Regions from separate parts of the Streptacidiphilus sp. EB103A genome, predicted to be linked through region 1. Evidence: riboswitches for the same ligand, from Rfam matches in the RefSeq annotation. Region 1 holds a riboswitch; the other holds the start of a gene.
The links. A riboswitch is a leader RNA that binds a small molecule or an ion and turns the genes downstream of it on or off. The one in region 1 is predicted to bind thiamine pyrophosphate.
Positions count from the first base shown of each region.

Region 2: linked by a shared signal. The riboswitch ahead of ABH941_RS40460 (phosphoribosyltransferase family protein) and the one ahead of thiO (glycine oxidase ThiO) in region 1 are both predicted to bind thiamine pyrophosphate.

Region 1 covers NZ_JBGCAQ010000003.1:154,070-159,932, reverse strand. The annotation lists gene ABH941_RS05940 (Rv2175c family DNA-binding protein) at 1-41, opposite strand, end outside; gene ABH941_RS05935 (NAD(P)/FAD-dependent oxidoreductase) at 81-1,295, opposite strand; TPP riboswitch at 1,335-1,462, shown strand; gene thiO (glycine oxidase ThiO) at 1,456-2,646, shown strand; gene thiS (sulfur carrier protein ThiS) at 2,643-2,867, shown strand; gene ABH941_RS05920 (thiazole synthase) at 2,875-3,669, shown strand; gene pknB (Stk1 family PASTA domain-containing Ser/Thr kinase) at 3,811-5,715, shown strand; gene ABH941_RS05910 (nitroreductase family protein) at 5,784-5,863, shown strand, end outside.
Region 2 covers NZ_JBGCAQ010000046.1:5,449-11,311, forward strand. The annotation lists gene ABH941_RS40455 (helix-turn-helix domain-containing protein) at 1-399, shown strand, start outside; gene ABH941_RS40460 (phosphoribosyltransferase family protein) at 456-1,820, opposite strand; TPP riboswitch at 1,977-2,152, opposite strand; gene ABH941_RS40465 (hypothetical protein) at 2,327-2,455, opposite strand; gene ABH941_RS40470 (hypothetical protein) at 2,889-3,575, shown strand; gene ABH941_RS40475 (transposase family protein) at 3,746-4,315, shown strand; gene ABH941_RS40480 (restriction endonuclease) at 4,496-5,248, shown strand; gene ABH941_RS40485 (hypothetical protein) at 5,235-5,453, shown strand.

The DNA.
Region 1 (5,863 bases):
GCGGGAATCAGGGCGTCAATCTTGGGATCAATCTGGCTCACGCCCTCAAGACTGCCATCCCCGGCCGCCCCCGCGCACCATCAGCCGCGCACGGCGGCCTTGAGCTGCACCGCCGGGTCGGCCGCGAGCGCCGGATCGAGGGGGGCGCCGCGCTCCAGCAGCCGGCGGCCCTGGGCCAGGTCCCGGGGCCGGTCCACGGCCAGCAGCGCCACCGGGACGCCGTCGCGCAGCCACAGCGCGCTCCAGTCCGCGGCCTCCGGGTCGCCGCGCCGCAGCAGCTCGTCGCCGGGGCGGTGGTGCCCGGCGTACTGGACCATGCGGCCGAACTGCTCGGACCAGAAATAGGGCACCGGGTCGTACCGCTGCTCGGCGCCCAGCGCGTTGGCGGCGGCGACCCTGGCGCCCTGCACCGCGTTGTCCCAGTGGTGCACCATCAGCCGGGTCCGGTAGCGGGCGGACGGGAAGGAGGCGCAGTCGCCGACGGCCAGCACCCCGTCGGCCGAGGTCCGCAGCCGGTCGTCGGCCGCGACCGCGCCCCGGTCGTCGAGGACGATGCCCGAGCCGTCGAGCCACCCGGTGTCGGGGCGGGCGCCGATGCCGACCACCACGGCGTCCGCGCCCAGCTCGGTGCCGTCGGTGAGCAGCACCGTCGCGCCGGGGTCGCCCTCCAGCCGGACGTCCCCGTCGACGATGCCGCCTACCGCGGTGCCGGTCCGCAGCTCGACCCCGGCCTCGGCGTACCAGCGGCGCATCCCCTCGGCGACCTCGGCGGGCAGCGCGCCCGCCAGCGGGACCGGCGCCGCCTCGACCACGGTGACCTCGCAGCCCAGCTGCCGGGCCACGGTCGCCGCCTCGGCGCCGATCCAGCCGGCGCCGACGACCACGATCCTGGCTCCCGGGCGCAGCGCGCCCCGGAGCGCCACGGCGTCGTCATGGGTGCGCAGCAGATGCGTCCGCGCGGACTGCCCGGGCAGCGCGACCGGCCGGGCCCCGGTCGCCAGCACCAGCCGGTCGTAGGCCAGCTCCCCGCCGTCGGTGTCCAGCACCCGCCGCTCGGTGTCCAGCCCGGTGGCGGGGCGGCCGAGCAGCAGCTCGATGCCCCGGTCCGCGAAATCGATGTCGAAGCGGGAGTGCTCGGCCTTGCCCAGCAGCACGTCCTTGGACAGCGGCGGACGGTCGTACGGCTGGTGCGGCTCGGCACCCAGCAGCAGCACCTCGCCGTCGTGCCCCCGCTCGCGCAGCGCCACCGCTGTCTGCACCCCGGCCATCCCGGCCCCGACCACGACGATCCGCATCCCGTCACTCTACGGCCGAGCAGGCGCGACTACAGTGGGGAGACCATCCACGGGAGCCCGGCGTACCGGGCTGAGAGGGAGGCAGCAGGGCGGACCCCGCCCCCGGCCTCCGACCGTCCGAACCTGATCCGGGTCATGCCGGCGAAGGGAGTGGGCACCTGTGCCACGTAGCAACACCGACGCACTGACCGACGTACTGGTCGTCGGCGGTGGGATCATCGGCCTCGCCATCGCCTGGCGGACCGCCCAGCGCGGCCTCTCCGTGACCGTGCTCGACCCGGATCCGGGCCGGGGCGCCAACCAGGTCGCCGCCGGGATGCTGGCTCCGGTCACCGAACTCCAGTACGGCGAGGAGGACCTGCTGCGCCTCGGCATCGCCTCCAACCAGCGCTACGCCGCCTTCGCCGCCGAGCTGACCGCGGCCAGTGGGCTGCCCACCGGCTACCGGGCCTGCGGCACCCTGGCCGCCGCACTGGACGCCGACGACCGCGCCGAGCTGCGCGAGGTGCACGCCTTCCAGCAGCGGCTCGGCCTGGAGTCCCAGTGGCTGACCGGACGCGAGTGCCGCCGGCTCGAACCGATGCTGGCACCCTCGGTGCGCGGCGGGCTGCTGGTGACGGGTGATCACCAGGTGGACGGGCGGCGGCTGGGCGCGGCGCTGCTGGGCGCCTGCGCCGCGGCCGGCGTCCGGATCCACCGCTCCCGGGCCGCGCGCATCGAGCTGACGAACGCTCAGGACCGGGTCGTCGGCGCCCTCGCCGAGGACGGCGCCCGGCTGTCCGCGGGGCAGACCGTGCTCGCGGCGGGCAGCTGGTCCGGGGAGATACCCGGGCTGCCGCCGGAGGCGCGGCTGCCGGTCCGCCCGGTCAAAGGCCAGATCCTGCGGCTGCGGATGACCACCTCGCTCGGCGCGCCGCTGCCCGGCGGCCCGTTCCTCTCCCGCAACCTCCGAGCCGTGGTCCGCGGCGTGCACCTCTATCTGGTGCCGCGTGAAGACGGGGAGCTGGTCGTCGGCGCGACCATGGAGGAGCAGGGCTTTGACACCACCGTGACCGCCGGCGGGGTGTACGAGCTGCTGCGGGACGCCCATGAGCTGGTCCCCGGGGTCACCGAACTGCCGCTGGTGGAGACCGGCGCGGGGCTGCGCCCGGGAACCCCCGACAACGCCCCGCTGCTGGGGCCGACCGCGCTGCCCGGCCTGGTAGCCGCGACCGGGCACCACCGCAACGGCGTACTGCTGACCCCGGTCACCGCCGACGCCGTCTCCGCCTACCTGGCCACCGGCGTACTGCCGCCCGAGGCCGCCCCGTTCACCCCCGCCCGCTTCTCCCTTCTGGAGGCCAGTTCATGACGCCCCCCGTGACGGCCACCGTCGCCATCCGCGTCAACGGCGACCCGCGCCGGGTCGCCCCCGGCACCACCCTGGCCGAGGTCGTCGCCGAGCTCAGCTCGGCCCCGTCCGGCATCGCCGCCGCCGTCAACGAGACGGTCGTGCCGCGCGGCGCCTGGCCCGCCACCGCGCTCGCCGCCGACGACCGCGTCGAGATCCTCACCGCCGTCCAGGGAGGCTGACCCAACTATGTCGGACGACACTCTGACCATCGCCGACCGCAGCTTCGGCTCCCGTCTGATCATGGGCACCGGCGGCGCGCCCAGCCTGGAGGTGCTGGAGCAGGCGCTGCGGCTGTCCGGCACCGAGCTCACCACCGTGGCCATGCGCAGGATCAACCCGGCCGCGCGCGGCTCGGTGCTGGAGGTGCTGCAGCGCAACAACATCGCCGTGCTGCCCAACACGGCGGGCTGCTTCACCGCGGGCGAGGCGGTGCTCACCGCCAGGCTCGCCCGCGAGGCCCTGGGTACGAACTGGGTGAAACTCGAAGTGGTCGCCGACGAGCGGACCCTGCTGCCGGACCCGATCGAGCTGCTGGACGCCGCCGAGACCCTGGTCGACGACGGCTTCGTGGTCCTCCCCTACACCAACGACGACCCGGTGCTGGCCCGCAAGCTGGAGGACGTGGGCTGCGCCGCGGTGATGCCGCTGGGCTCCCCCATCGGCTCCGGCCTGGGCATCCGCAATCCGCACAACTTCCAGCTGATCGTCGAACGGGCCCAGGTCCCGGTGGTCCTCGACGCCGGCGCCGGCACCGCCTCCGACGCCGCGCTGGCCATGGAGCTGGGCTGCGCCGCCGTGATGCTCGCCACCGCCGTCACCCGGGCCCAGTATCCCGCGCTGATGGCCGAGGCGATGCGGCACGCCGTCGAGGCAGGTCGGCTGGCCCACCGGGCCGGGCGGATCCCGCGCCGCTTCCATGCCGAGGCCTCGTCCCCGATGGCCGGCCGCGCCGACCTCGATCCGGAGGCCCCGGCGTTCTGACCGGCCTTCTGACCGGCCTTCTGGCCGGCCTCCTGAGCTGTGCCTGTCGGAGTGACCCTGGTCACTCACTCCTTACCGTCCGGCAACAACTCGACCGTCGGTGCACCCGAACCGACCCCGAAGGGCCGTAAACTCCCTGGGATGGACACGACCCTGTACGACCCCCTCCTCGGGCGGCTGCTCGATGCCCGCTACCGGGTCGAGCAGCGGATCGCCGTCGGCGGCATGGCCACCGTCTACCGGGGCCTGGACACCCGCCTGGAGCGGGTGGTCGCGCTGAAGGTGATGCACGCCGGGATGGCCGCCGACCCCGGGTTCACCGCGCGCTTCATCCGCGAGGCCAAGGCCGTGGCCCGGCTGTCGCACCCCAACGTGGTGAACGTGTTCGACCAGGGCCAGGACGGCGACGCCGTGTTCCTGGCCATGGAGTACGTCCCCGGCTGGACCCTGCGCGACCTGATGCAGGACCGCGGCGCGCTCGCACCGCGCACCGTGCTGGACATCCTGGAGCCGGTCCTGGCCGGGCTCGGCGCCGCGCACCGGGCCGGTCTGGTGCACCGGGACGTCAAGCCGGAGAACGTGCTGCTCACCGAGGACGGCCGGGTCAAGGTCACCGACTTCGGCCTGGTCCGGGCGGTGAGCGGGGAGACCCAGGCGACGACCGGTCAGGTCATGGGCACCGTCTCCTATCTGGCGCCGGAACAGATCGAGCAGGGCGCCACCGACCCGCGCACGGACGTGTACGCGTGCGGCATCCTGATGTTCGAAATGCTGACCGGTGCCAAGCCGTACACCGGCGACAGCCCGATGCAGGTCATCTACCAGCACATCAGCTCGGACGTGCCGCCGCCGTCGACGCTGGTCCCCGGCCTGGCGCCGCAGCTGGACGCCATAACGACGGCAGCGGCCGCCCGGGACGCCAACCGCAGGCCGGCCGACGCCGTCGCGCTGCTCGCCGCGCTCCAGCACATCCGGCGCGGCCTGACGCCGGCCCAGCTGGACGCCGAGCCCGGGCTGCCGTCGCCGCCCTTCCAGCAGCAACCGCAGGTCGAGCGCACCAGCATCATGCGCGAGCTGCCGCCCGACCTGGTGATGCCCCGGCGCACCCCGCCGGAGGAGCGCTACGCCCAGCCGCCGTCCCGGGGCAACCGCCGGCCGCCGCGGCGCCGGCGCCGCTGGGTCGTCCCGGCGGCGGTGCTGCTGGTGATCGGCCTGGTCGCCGGTGGCGCGACCTTGGCGCTGGACGGGCTCTACATGCAGATGCCCAGCGTGCTCGGCGAGACCCAGGGCCAGGCGGTGCAGACCCTGCAGGCCGACGGGCTGACCGTCACCGTCACCCAGGACTTCAGCAGCACCGTCGGCAGCGGCAAGGTGATCAGCAGCAACCCGGGCGTGGGAACCAGGATCCGCAAGGACAGCTCGGTGACCCTGGACGTCTCCAAGGGCCCGGACCGCCCGGCCGTCCCGGACGTCACCGGCAAGTCCCAGTCCGCCGCCGAGCAGGCGATCAAGGCCGCCGGGCTCGCCGTCGGCCAGGTCACCCAGCAGGCCAGCGACAGCGTCACCCAGGGCAACGTGATCAGCACCGACCCCGCGGCAGGCACCAAGGAGCAGCCCAACACCGTGGTCAACCTGGTCGTCAGCTCCGGCTCCCAGCCGGTCTCGCTGCCGAACGTGGTCGGCGAGTCGGTCGACCAGGCCACCGCCGACCTGCAGAACGCGGGCTTCAAGGTTCAGCTGGACCCCAACCAGGTCTTCTCCGACAACGCCGCGGCCGGCGAGGTCGCCGCGCAGAGCCCCAACGGCGACACCGCGTCCCAGGGCAGCACGGTCACCCTGACCGTGTCCAAGGGACAGCAGCAGACGACCGTCCCCGATGTCACCGGGCTGAGCGAGAAGGACGCCAAGAAGGCCCTGCAGGGCGCCGGCTTCCAGGTGCAGGCCGTCAAGCTCAACCCGTTCGGCACTCCGACCGTGCACAACCAGAGCCCCGGCGGGAACCAGCAGGCGGCGATGGGCAGCAAGGTCACCATCTGGTTGTACTGAGCACCTTGTATCGTTTTGGGCGGCCCCGCTGACAGTTCGTCCGGAGGCCCTCCGTAGACTCCGTGCGCATGACCTCACCTGCGGCGGTTGACCTCTTCGACACCATGGCCACCATGCGGGCGATGCGCCGGCTGAGCGCCGAGCCGGT
Region 2 (5,863 bases), on a different contig from region 1:
TCCCGCAACGCCCTGCTCGAACTCGCCAAAGGGCTGATCCTGGACCAATTCGACGACCGCGAGCCCACCTTCACCCCGGCGCTGGCACAAGCGGCCAAGGACCTCGCCGATGCCCGGCTCACCGACGCCGAGTTGTCTCCGGCCACGATCGCCGCGCAATTACACGTCTCAGTGCGCACCCTGCAACGGGCCTTCGCGAGTCTGGACGAGTCGTTCAGCGCCTACATCCGCCGCCGACGCCTGGAGGAAGCGGCCCAGGCACTCACTGCCTCCGGATCACGGCTCAGTATCTCCGAGACAGCCGCACTCTGGCATTTCACCGACAGCAGCCACTTCATCCGCGCTTTCAAGAGGCAATACCATGCCACACCAGCACAATTCGCACGCCCCCTGATGTAACGCCTCACCCGGCCGCCTCAGCTGCAGCGATGACTCTACGAGCCCCACAGGGTTGCTCAGCGGGTCGCCCGCGCCGGTCGAGGGGTACGGATCAAGTGCCGGGTGAACCATTCCTCGGCCAGATCCGCCACCGCTTCCAGTGTGCCTGGCTCCTCGAACAGGTGGGTGGCGCCCGGGACGACCGCCAGTCGGCATTCGCAGCGAAGCTGCGCCTGGGCCTGGCGATTGAGGTCCAGCACCACCTCGTCGTCGCCTCCTACGATGAGCAGGGTGGGCGCGGTCACCGCCGAGAGTCGGGGTCCGGCCAGATCGGGCCTGCCGCCGCGCGAGACGATCGCCGCTATCGGCGAACCGGGCTCCGCTGCCGCCGAGAGCGCCGCAGCCGCTCCCGTGCTGGCGCCGAAGTAGCCCACGGACAGGCCCTGGGCCTGCGGCTGGTCGAGCAGCCAGGAGGTGGCGTCGGCCAGGCGGCGGGTGAGCAGGGCGGTGTCGAAGGCGTTCGCCCGATCGAGCTCCTCCTCCTCAGTGAGGAGGTCGAACAGCAGCGTGGCCAGTCCCGCCCGGTTGAGCGCGTCCGCGACGAACCGGTTGCGCGCACTGAGTCGGCTGCTGCCGCTGCCGTGCGCGAACAGCACCGCTCCGACCGCTCCCTGGGGAACGGCCAACTGCCCGCTGAGCTGTGTCGATCCGGCGTGGACGGCGACCTCCGGATCCGCGAGGGGAGGACCCGCTCGATCTCGCGCCGCCTGCGGCGTCACCGAGCGGTCCCGGTCGGTCTCACCCATCCGATCGGCTGCCTGGTCCAGCCAGGCTACGACTTCGTCGTCCGAGGTCTGCGCGAAGTCCTCGTAGAACTGTCCGATCCCGAAGAAGCCGGCCGGCGTTTCCACGCACACCAGTTCGTCGGCCACATCCCCCAGTCGGGTACGCCACTCGCTCGGCGCCACCGGCACGGCGAGCACCACCCTGGCTGCCCCCTGCGCGCCGGCGATCAGGCAGGCGGCGCGGGCCGTCGAGCCGGTGGCCACGCCGTCGTCGACCACCACCGCCGTCCGGCCGCTGAGCTCGACGCGGGCTCGCCCGCTCCGGTACCGCCCGGCGCGGCGCTCCAGCTCGACGCGTTCCCGCTGCTCCACCGCGGCCAGCTCGTCCGCGGAGGTCCGGGTCGCCCGCTGCGCCGATTCGTTGATGACACGTACCCCGCCCTCCCCGATGGCGCCCATGCCCAGCTCGGGCTGGAACGGCACACCGAGCTTGCGCACCACGATCACATCCAAGGGCGCGCCGAGCGCTTCCGCGACCTGCGCCGCCACCGGAACCCCGCCGCGCGGTAGACCGAGAACGACCACGTCCGCGCCCCGCAGATACGCCAGCCGCGTGGCCAGCCGCCGCCCCGCATCGAGACGATCAACGAAGTACATGGCCAGAACTCCTTGGGAGGGCGGAACTCCGCCGCGGCCCCCCAGGCAGACAGTCAACGTCCCGACACGCATCCCGGTACCCGCAGGCGATACCGATCCGGCGTCGCGGGGGTTGTTCCGCGATCTGCCGCTCGCTCCGTGCCGGCGCGCAACAAAGAACCTGCAAGGTGGGCTCCCTTCGCCGGCATTGTCCGGATCAGGTGATGGAGGTCGCCGTTGGGTCCTACGGACCCGTCCGGCCTCTCAGCAAGGTTGTCGAGACGACCTGAGCCGTGAGCCTGAACTGAGCTCACTCTCCCGGCCGCCGCAGCCGAACTCCCTCGCTCGCCCTGCAGGCCACTGTCCAGAATACGCCGGTTTCACCCCGATGCCATTGCCGTTCTGCAGGAGGGTTCCCTCGGGCAAGGAGCCGCCCTGTGGTCGCCACCCTGGGTTGAGTCCAGGACATGGGCTGCGGCTGGCGGGCAGGGGCATTGCAAAGTCTCTTGATCTTGTGAATGTGCTGGTCAGGCGATGTCTGGGAGGTCGAGTGGGCGGTTGAAGGCGTTGTAGGCAACGTGGCGGAGGCCGACGGCGATATTGCTGTATCCGGCGTCGCGGAGCGTGTTGATCGCCAGGTTCCGCAGGGTTGCCATGGTTTCAGGGCCGTGGTTGGTGCGGATCTTCGGGACGTCTTCCTCGATTCACTGATGTTGGAAGCGTGATAGCTGTAGGCGGCCGGGTTCTTTCGGCTGCAGCGGGCAGGCGTTGTTCCCATCGGGCCGTTCCGGGCGAGATACTCCAGAAGCCGGAGATATCCATGGGGGTCAAGTCACAGGCGAGGGGCTTGTCTTGAAGTGGCCTGGTGTGGAAGCGGGAGTGGGACGGCGGGCACGGCGCTGGTCCAGGCCGCTGCGATGGGCTCTGGGCCTGCCCGAACGGGAGTTGTCCGGCCCGGTTCGGCTGAGGTCGTGGAGCAGATGGTTCGCACGGCGCAGTTCGTTCCTGCTCCTGGTCGCAGCCGGAGCGATCCTGGGAGCGGGGGCCGAGGCGCCTGCTGTGTGGCTGGCCGCTGTGGCGTGGACTCCGGTGGCTGCCGACGCCGCCCTGTGGCGGAGCGTGCCGACGCAGGTGCGGCGGGCGCTGCAAACGGCAGAGCTCGTGGAGGAGATTCGGAGACTGGAGTGGCGGCTTCGGGGGACGGGCTGGGCAATGGAGTGGGATCTGGATGCCGGCTGGGCCGGGCGCCCGAGGCCGACCGGCTTCAGCCCCGCCCCGTCCTCCTTCGGTGGCCCCTGCCGGACTTCGCCGTCGCTCCAGGAGGCACAGTGGACCCAGGGGTACGGATTGCTCTTCGCCGATACGGGCGACTGGTTGCGCTCGGCCTCGGTGACGTGGACCGGCAACGTGTTGGTGCTCGTTGACGGAGCAGCGCGGCGGGTGACCATTCCGCTGGCGGACAAAGGGGCCCAGAGCGCTTCGTCGAGGGGCGCGCGTCCGGTCGAACTGGTGCTCTTGAGCCAGGACGATCCGCTGCGGCCCGGGCGACGCCAGGTCAGCCTGCTGGTGCTGAATGCCGATGGCCGCCGACTGCTGACCATGCCCGGGCTGGGCCTACCGGAGGACCAGGTACGTGAAATCGCCTCGGCCGCACGACTGGACTTCCGCAGCTACACACTGACCACGCCATGGGATCTGCCCGGAGGCGGAATCGCCTCCAGGATCTTTCCACCCGCTCGCGGCCATCAACAGCTCCGGTTCAGTCCGCGCAGCTGATCGGCCTGGGGTGCTGGAGCCACCGCTGCCAGGGGCGTTTCAAGGTCTTGGCGGGCGGTGAGCCTTCAGGTCGCGATGGACAAGGGTGCCGGGACCGGCCCGTCACGAACGCAACGAAGCTCCGGTTGGACGGGGTGACCTCCAAGTCGCCTCGAACCACCGGAGCTTCGATGTGCCGCCAGTCTGACACCGTCTGCCTGATCAAGTCGCCCGTCCTGGACGGCGTGGCGGGACTGCCGCTGGTGGAGCGGCTGCAGGTGCTGCCCGACCCGCGTCGGCGGCGAGGGGTCCGCCACCCGTTCCTGGCTGCGCTGCTGGTTGCCGCCTCCGCGGCCGTCGCCGGAGCGCAGTCGTTCGCGGCCATCGGCCAGTGGGCCGCGAACGCCCCGCAACACACCCTGGCCCGGCTGGGGCTGGCGTGGCCGACGCACTCGGCGTGCGGATCGCCCCAAGCGCCGCAACGATCCGCCGGGTCGTCGGTCTGGCCTGCCCGGGCCCGGTCGGCAACCAACCCGGGCGGCCTCCGCACGGGCCGCGCTGTGCCCGGGAGGAACGGACCTCCGCGGTGTTGGGTCCTGCGGCCGCTGTACTGGGGAGACAGCCCCCGGGAACATCCTTTGCGTCAACTCTCGCCTGCGGCGTCAGCCAGCAGGCATTTCCGTTACCGCAGGTCAACGGCTAAAGCAGGGGAGGCGTCCGCATCGCGCCGCCTCCCCCGGAGGGACACGGTGCGCACCTGAGACGAGGACGTATTACCAGGTAGACGGCGGCTGCCGGGGCACGGCGGTGTCCGCCGGAGGCGGTGGCCGGTTCATGCGCCCGCACCGGGGACCAGTGGTGTGATCGGCCCGCTGGTGTCAGTGCGCCCTGCTACACCAAGAAGAAGCCGGCGCAGGCGCGACGGAGCGGGAGCCCGCGCGGTGCGCGGCGAGAGGGGCACGGTGTTGGACGAGGACGGGGATCTGGACCCGACCCTGAAGTTCATCCTGGTAGCGCTCCTGGTTGTGGCGGCCGCGGTGATGGCGTGGAAGTTCCTCCTCAGCCCCGTCGTGCACTGGTTCGCCGTTGACGTGCCGCATTGGTTCACCGCTACGGTGCCGGCGTGGTCGGCCGGGCATCCGTGGACCACGGCGCTGATCGCCGTCGGGGTGTTGCTGCTGGCGGTGCTGGTGGTGCGGGCGCGACTGCACGCCGGCTACGGTTATGCCGGGTATGCGCAGGCCGAGGACGAAATGGGCGCTGAGGACCTCGGGCTGACGTTCCGGATGCGGGAGTTCGTGGCGATGACCGGCACCGAGTTCGAGCTGGCGGTCGCACAACTCCTGGCCAGGGACGGTTTCCTGAGCGCCAGCCACGTCGGGGGAGCGGGTGACCTCGGGCAGGATGTGCGGGCCTGGGACACTCAGGGCCGCAAGCTGGTGCTGCAGTGCAAGCGCTACACGAAGGCGGTCGGCTCGGAGCACGTGCAGAGGTTCAACGGCACCGCACGGGCGGTCCACGGTGCCGATCTGCCGCTGATCGTGGCCCTGAACGGGTTCAGCATCCATGCGGCCAACTTCGCCGCAAGCCAGGGCATCATCCTGGTGGGCCGCAGCGAGCTCAAGCGCTGGGCGCACGGCGAACACCTCTACAACGTTCTGGCCCCGAACAACCCGGCCCTTGGCCTGGCCTGACACCCGGACCCCGGGCCGCCCGCCCGGCGGCGGACGGGTGGTCCAGAGCGTTGCCAAGCATGCGCGGCTGCTGCGAGCCAGCCTGCTCGGCCACACCCAGCGCGACACCGTCTACGAGGCGTACCAGCCCGAGCCGGGCCCGATGGTCTGGGATCCCTCAGCGGGACAGCGGTTCCGCCGATTCCCGGACTGGGCCGGAAGTTGAGTCGCCTCGTGAACCTCCGGCTGGGACGCGGTGGCGGCAGGCGGGTCCAGTCGGGCCGTTATGAGGAGTTCTACAAGCTCGGCGAGGAGTCATCGGCATGTCGCACAGCAGCATGCAACTGCCCATGCTGCTCGATCGGCACGTTCGCGGTGGCGCTGCTCCTGGGACCAGCGGGCGCTGCCTGGTGTGGTGGACTCGGAGTGGACTGGGCTGGTGGACCGGTCGGTGTGGCCACCGATAGGGCGCCGGTGCGTTCGCGCCCGGAGGTGGGATCGCCGCTACCTGTGGTGGTTCCCAGACCGGCGCGCAGCGCCGGGTGTTGGTGGCCGTACGCTTGGCGTCCCCATGCACATCCGAGGCGTGGACACCATGACCGAGGAGAATGCGTGTGGCACAGGGACGGACCGGTA